Streptosporangium becharense: one gene and its partner. The protein of the gene in region 1 interacts with the protein of each later gene in a pairwise test. Links are inferred from orthologs where the notes say so. Each region holds a gene or a part of one and is shown in the gene's direction. Other genes may lie near its edges. The genes, in order: F4562_RS25375 and ftsZ.

Evidence for each region.
Region 2: the proteins of F4562_RS25375 (region 1) and ftsZ interact in binary tests that used the Escherichia coli proteins (3 or more experiments, as listed by UniProt). The link is inferred for Streptosporangium becharense from one-to-one orthologs.

Annotation. Positions count from the first base shown.
Region 1 is NZ_JACHMP010000001.1:5,769,675-5,772,814, forward strand. What follows is about bases 240-3,067. They hold F4562_RS25375 (rod shape-determining protein), read left to right. Parts: upstream 240-1,051; coding sequence 1,052-2,083; downstream 2,084-3,067. Other genes in these bases: F4562_RS25365 (hypothetical protein), read left to right, coding at 240-353; ndk (nucleoside-diphosphate kinase), read left to right, coding at 450-860; mreC (rod shape-determining protein MreC), read left to right, coding at 2,083-2,991; mreD (rod shape-determining protein MreD), read left to right, coding at 2,995-3,067. In the rest of the region: more of F4562_RS25365, read left to right, coding at 1-239; more of mreD, read left to right, coding at 3,068-3,140. UniProt on the Escherichia coli protein: Forms membrane-associated dynamic filaments that are essential for cell shape determination. Acts by regulating cell wall synthesis and cell elongation, and thus cell shape.
Region 2 is NZ_JACHMP010000001.1:1,578,707-1,581,975, reverse strand. What follows is about bases 88-3,044. They hold ftsZ (cell division protein FtsZ), read left to right. Parts: upstream 88-847; coding sequence 848-2,242; downstream 2,243-3,044. Other genes in these bases: F4562_RS06740 (YggS family pyridoxal phosphate-dependent enzyme), read left to right, coding at 2,333-3,037; F4562_RS06750 (cell division protein FtsQ/DivIB), read left to right, coding at 88-622. In the rest of the region: more of F4562_RS06750, read left to right, coding at 1-87; F4562_RS06735 (cell division protein SepF), read left to right, coding at 3,156-3,269. UniProt on the Escherichia coli protein: Essential cell division protein that forms a contractile ring structure (Z ring) at the future cell division site. The regulation of the ring assembly controls the timing and the location of cell division.

The DNA of each region.
Region 1 (3,140 bases):
TCATCGTGCTCGGGGCGGTCTTCGCCCGTCTCCTGCCCGGCACCTCGGCGGACACGGGCACCGAGGGCCTGCCGGGCACCTCGGACGTGCCGGGTACCCGTGAGGCGACCGGGGCGAAGGATCCGGTGCGCGGGAGGGATGCGGCCGTACCGGTCGTACCGGGTGCCGCCGCCGAGGCGACACCGCCCGGGGACGGCGGGGACACCCGCCCGCGTCCCGTGCCGGACCCGGCAGGGGAACCCGCGCGGGAGCCCGGTCCGGACCAGGAGAAGACCGCGGTCCCGCCCGTGGTGGTGCCGCCGCCCACTCCCTCACCGGAGGACGACCCGGCGAACGGCTCCACCCTTCCGTGACGTGACCTCGCCGACCATGGGGAACCTCGCGAAGGGCGGTAAACTTCGCGCGTTCACCGCAGTCCGCGACCTATCCCTGTTCAAAGGAGAACTCCAGTGTCCGAGCGCACCCTTGTCCTGATCAAGCCCGACGGCGTCGCGCGTGGTCTCATCGGTGACGTCATCGCCCGCGTCGAGCGCAAGGGCCTGAAGGTCGTGGCGTTGGAGCTGCGCACCCTGGACGTCGAGACGGCCAAGGCGCACTACGCCGAGCACTCCGAGCGGCCGTTCTTCGGGGAGCTGGTGGAGTTCATCACCTCCGGCCCGCTGGTCGCGCTGGTGCTCGAGGGCCCCCGCGCCGTCGAGGCCTTCCGCGCGCTCGCCGGTCTCACCGACCCGGTGAAGTCCGCTCCCGGCACCATCCGCGGCGACCACGCCCTGGAGATCGGCGCGAACGTCGTCCACGGCTCCGACTCCCCCGAGTCCGCCGCCAGGGAGATCAAGATCTTCTTCCCGGACCGCTTCTAAACTCCCGGATATTCCGGCTTCGCGGACCCCGTCGTCCTGTGGGACGGCGGGGTCCGGTGCGTTCCGCCTGACCCAAGATTTTGCTGGGGTAGGGCTGCTCATTGCGCTTAAGGGTGGGTGCGCCACGTTACGATTCGAGTGCGTTCCGTAGTTTTCGCCGACGACCCGACGGAAGGGGGGCAGCCTTCCTCATGGGCGGTAATCTTGCTTTTCTCGGCCGTGACATGGCAGTCGACCTCGGCACCGCGAACACGCTGGTCTATGTGAGAGGCCGCGGCATCGTGCTCAACGAGCCTTCCGTCGTTGCGATCAACACCACGACGGGGAAGATCGTGGCCGTGGGCATCGAGGCCAAACGGATGATCGGTCGCACGCCCGGCAACATCGTGGCCATCCGGCCGCTCAAGGACGGTGTGATCGCCGACTTCGACGTGACCGAGCGCATGCTGCGCTATTTCATCCAGCGGGTGCACAGACGTCGTCACTTCGCCAAGCCGCGCATCATCATCGCGGTGCCGAGCGGGATCACCGGGGTCGAGCAGCGCGCGGTCAAGGAGGCCGGCTACCAGGCGGGAGCCCGCCGGGTCTACATCATCGAGGAGCCGATGGCCGCCGCGATCGGTGCCGGTCTGCCCGTGCACGAGCCGACCGGCAACATGGTGGTCGACGTCGGCGGTGGCACCACCGAGGTCGCGATCATCTCGATGGGCGGCGTGGTCACCAGCCAGTCGATCAGGGTGGGCGGCGACGAGCTCGACCACGCGATCATCACCTTCGCCAAGAAGGAGTACTCCCTCATGCTCGGCGAACGGACCGCCGAGGAGGTCAAGATGGCGATCGGTTCCGCCTGCCTGCTGCCCGAGGAGAGTCACGCCGAGATCCGGGGTCGCGACCTGGTCAGCGGGCTGCCGAAGACGGTCGTCGTGTCCGCCGGAGAGATCCGCAAGGCCATCGAGGAGCCGCTGAACGCGATCGTCGACGCGGTCAAGACCACACTCGACAAGTGCCCGCCCGAGCTGTCCGGAGACCTGATGGACCGGGGGATCGCGCTCACCGGTGGCGGAGCGCTGCTGAAGGGGATGGACGAGCGGCTCAAGGACGAGACGGGCATGCCCATCCATCTCGTCGACAACGCGCTCGACTCCGTCGCGCTCGGCTCGGGCAAGTGCGTCGAGGACTTCGACGCTCTCCAGCAGGTTCTCGTCCCCGAACCACGTCACTGATGAAGGACACCCGCCGGTCACGGATCAACCTGGGGTTGCTGCTCGCAGCCGCGTTGATCCTGGTGACCGTCGATCATCGTGCCGGGGCCGGCTCCCCGCTGGGCCCGCTCCGGGGAGTCGGCAGCGAGCTGTTCGGGGCTGTGGAGAACGCGGGAGCCGGGATCGCCCGGCCGGTCGGCGAGTTCTTCGAGACGATGGCCGGAGCACCCGCCGCCCGGCGGCGGGTCGAGGAGTTGCGTGCCGAGAACCAGCGGCTCAAGCGTGACCTGGCGGCGCGGAACCTCGATCGCAGGCGCTCGGAGGAACTGCGCAGACTGCTGGGTACGGCGGGAGCCGGTGGATACACGGTCGTGACCGCCCAGGTGATCGCCCGGCGGGGCACGCTCGGATTCGAGGAGGCCGTCGAGCTCGACGTGGGCCGTGCCGACGGGGTGCGTCCGGAGATGACCGTGCTGAACGCCGACGGGCTGGTCGGCCGGGTGATCCAGGCGGGTTCGGAGACCTCGACCGTGCTCCTGCTCAGCGACCCCGCCTCGGCCGCCGGAGCCCGGCTGGAGAGCAGCAACGAGATCGGCGTGGTGCACGGCGTGGGGGAGAACGGTCGCCTGATCCGTTTCCGGTTGCTCGACTCGACCGCGCCGATCACCCCCGGCCACCGGATCGTGAGCTTCGGCTCCCAGCGTGGGGTTCCGTACGTGGCGGGGGTGCCGATCGGGGTGATCGAGCGGGTGGAGGCCACACCGGGGGAGCTGACCCGTATCGCCTACGCACGGCCGTACGCCGACCTCACCGCGCTCGACGTGGTCGGTGTGGTGATGCGGGCACCCCGGCGTGAGCCGCGCGGCCCGGTGATCCCCCCGGAGCCGCGAGAGCCGAAGAAACCCTCCGTGGCGCGAGAGGGGACCTGACGGATGGTACGGGGCGTGCTGTTCGTGGCGATGCTCCTGATCGTCATGGTCGTCCAGGTGACGGTCGTCAACCTGCTGCCGTTACCCGGGGAGGCCGTGCCGGATCTGGTCCTGCTCGCGGTGGTGGGTTACGCGCTGGCCCGGGGCGC
Region 2 (3,269 bases), 4.2 Mb from region 1 along the record:
GGTGGTGGGAACCGCGGCGTGGCTGGTGTTCTTCTCCTCGGTCCTGGGAGTGCGGGAGATCCAGGTGGCGGGCAACGCGGGTCTGCCCGCCGAACGGATCCGGCAGGCGGCGGGGGTGGCCAGGGGCACGCCCCTGGCGACGGTGGACGTGGCCGAGATCGAGAAGCGGGTCGGCGGGATCCCCCAGGTCGAGTCGGTGGAGGTCGGCCGCAACTGGCCGGGCACCCTGCGGGTGGAGGTCGTCGAGCGGGAGCCGGTGGCGGTGGTTCCGGTGTCGGGCAGGTCGGCGCTGATGGACCGGCACGGGGTCGTCATAGAGGCCAGGGACGTCGCGCCGCCGACGTTGCCGGTGCTCCGTGTCGACCGGCCGGGACCGTCGGACCCGGCGACCCGGGCGGGGCTCACCGTCATCGGCGCGTTGCCGGACGATCTGGCCCGCCGGGTCGCGGAGGTTCTCGCGCCTTCCGCCGAAACGGTGTCGCTGCGGCTCAAGGACGGCCGCGCGGTGGTGTGGGGCGGCGGCGACCGTCCGGCGGACAAGGCCCAGATCCTCGTTACGCTGCTCAAACGGCCTGCGGACACCTACGACGTGAGTTCACCCGACGTCGTGACGGTGAAATGATCTACCGGGATCGGGCGCGGCGCCGAAAAGGACGCCCGGCGACACGCCGGGCGCGCTTGCGGCGCGGTTAGTTGACCCGCCAGGAGCGCAACTCCTACTGTCCGTATCACTCCTCAGGTTGACATAAAGCTAAATCTCAACTTGAGGGTGAGGGTTTGGGAAACGACGGCACGGGACCCCGTGCCGCATGAAATTGCAAGTCAACGAGCGGAAAGGCCCCTCGTCGTGGCAGCACCGCAGAACTACCTCGCGGTCATCAAGGTTGTAGGAATCGGCGGAGGCGGAGTCAACGCCGTCAACCGGATGATCGAGGAGGGACTCAAGGGCGTCGAGTTCATCGCCATCAATACCGACGCCCAGGCGCTGCTGATGAGTGACGCCGACGTCAAGCTCGACGTGGGGCGTGAACTCACCCGCGGCCTCGGCGCCGGGGCCAACCCCGACGTCGGGCGAAAGGCCGCCGAGGACCACCGTGAGGAGATCGAAGAGGTCCTCAAGGGTGCCGACATGGTGTTCGTCACCGCCGGTGAGGGCGGCGGCACGGGCACCGGGGGTGCGCCGGTGGTCGCCAACATCGCGCGGTCACTGGGCGCGCTGACCATAGGTGTGGTGACCCGCCCCTTCAGCTTCGAGGGCCGGCGGCGGGCGATGCAGGCCGACGCGGGCATCGAGACCCTCCGCGAGGAGGTCGACACCCTCATCGTCATCCCGAACGACCGGCTGCTGTCGATCTCCGACCGGCAGGTGAGCGTGCTGGACGCCTTCAAGGCGGCCGACCAGGTGCTGCTCTCCGGTGTCCAGGGCATCACCGACCTGATCACCACGCCCGGTCTGATCAACCTCGACTTCGCCGACGTGAAGTCCGTCATGTCCGGTGCCGGTTCGGCGCTCATGGGCATCGGCCACGCCCGCGGCGACGACCGGTCGGTCGCGGCGGCCGAGATGGCCGTCTCCAGCCCGCTGCTGGAGGCCAGCATCGACGGCGCCCACGGCGTGCTGCTGTCCATCGCGGGCGGCTCCGACCTCGGCCTGTTCGAGATCAACGAGGCGGCCCAGCTCGTCTCCAACGCCGCCGCGCCGGACGCCAACATCATCTTCGGTACGGTCATCGACGACGCCCTGGGCGACGAGGTGCGCGTCACCGTGATCGCCGCGGGCTTCGACGAGCCCGCCCCGCAGCCCAAGCCGCTGCCGCAGCAGGCGAACCGTGCCCAGTCCGCGCGTCCGGCGGCCTCGCCGCCGGCGGCGCCTGCGGTCCGCGCGGTGGCGCCCACGGTGAAGGCCGAGCCCCGCCCGGAACCGCGGGCCGAGCACGCGCCGCCGCTGGTGCGGCCCGTCTCCACCCCGGCGCCGCCGGTGGAGCCCCCGGCCCAGCAGATCCACCCGGTTCAGCCCGTCCCGGCGATCTCGCCCGCCCCGCCGGCGGCGCCTGCGGTGGAACAGGCCGAGCCGCAGCGCGCGGAGGAGCCGTCCGCCCCGCCGGTGTCGATCCCGCGTCCGGCTCCCGAGCCCGCGCAGCCGACCCCGATCTCGGCCCGGGTCCCCGACCCGGCCCGGCGTCGTCCGGTGATCTTCGAGGAGCAGGAAGAGGAGCTCGACGTCCCCGACTTCCTGAAGTGACATTGCTCACGGCCGGGTGGGCGACGGATCACCCGGCCGTGACGGGGAGAATGGACTCCGCCGGTTTCCCAGCGTTCGAGCGGCGGAGATGTGACGGAGACAACACGACGTGACGAGATCGCGGCCGGGCTGGCGCGCGTCGAGGCGGAGATCGCCGAGGCGTGCCGGGCCGCCGGCCGTGACCGCAAGGAGCTGACGCTCATCGCGGTGACCAAGACCTACCCGGCCTCGGACGTACGGCTGCTGGCCGGGCTCGGGGTGACCGACGTGGGGGAGAACCGCGACCAGGAGGCTTCGGCCAAGGCCCGCGAGTGCGCGGACCTGAACCTCTCCTGGCACTTCGTCGGCCAGTTGCAGACCAACAAGGCCCGTTCGGTGGTCCGCTACGCCGACGTCGTCCACTCGGTCGACCGCCCGCGTCTGGCCGAGGCGCTCGGCCGCGAGGCGGCCGGCGCCGGCCGGCGTGTCACCTGCCTGGTGCAGATCGCCCTCGACGACGACCCGGACCGGGGCGGCGTACGGCCCGCCGGGGCCGCCGCGCTGGCCGAGGCGATAGCCGGTACCGAGGGGCTCGTGCTGGGCGGGGTGATGGCGGTCGCGCCGCTCGGCGCGGATCCCGGGCGGGCCTTCGCCAAACTGAGGGAGATCGCCCAGGAGGTGCGAGAGGCCCATCCGGGGGCGGACGTCATCTCCGCGGGCATGAGCGGCGACATGTCCCAGGCCATTGCCAACGGGGCGACACACCTGCGTGTCGGTACGGCGTTGCTCGGTCGCAGGAAGCCCTTCGTCAGGTAATGTCCCTTCAAGTGGGCCTTGGCGGCCGCGTACCCGGATAGTGGTCGAACGGTGATGGGTTCAGGAAGGTGTCGTTCCGCCCCGAACACATCGAAGTAAGACGGAGGAAGAAGCAGCGATGGCCGGCGCGATGCGCAAGATGGCGGTCTACCTCGGTCTTGTGGAGGACGACCGCTACGACAGGTACGACGGTTACCCCGACGACGACTACGACGACTTCGAAGAGGCCCGG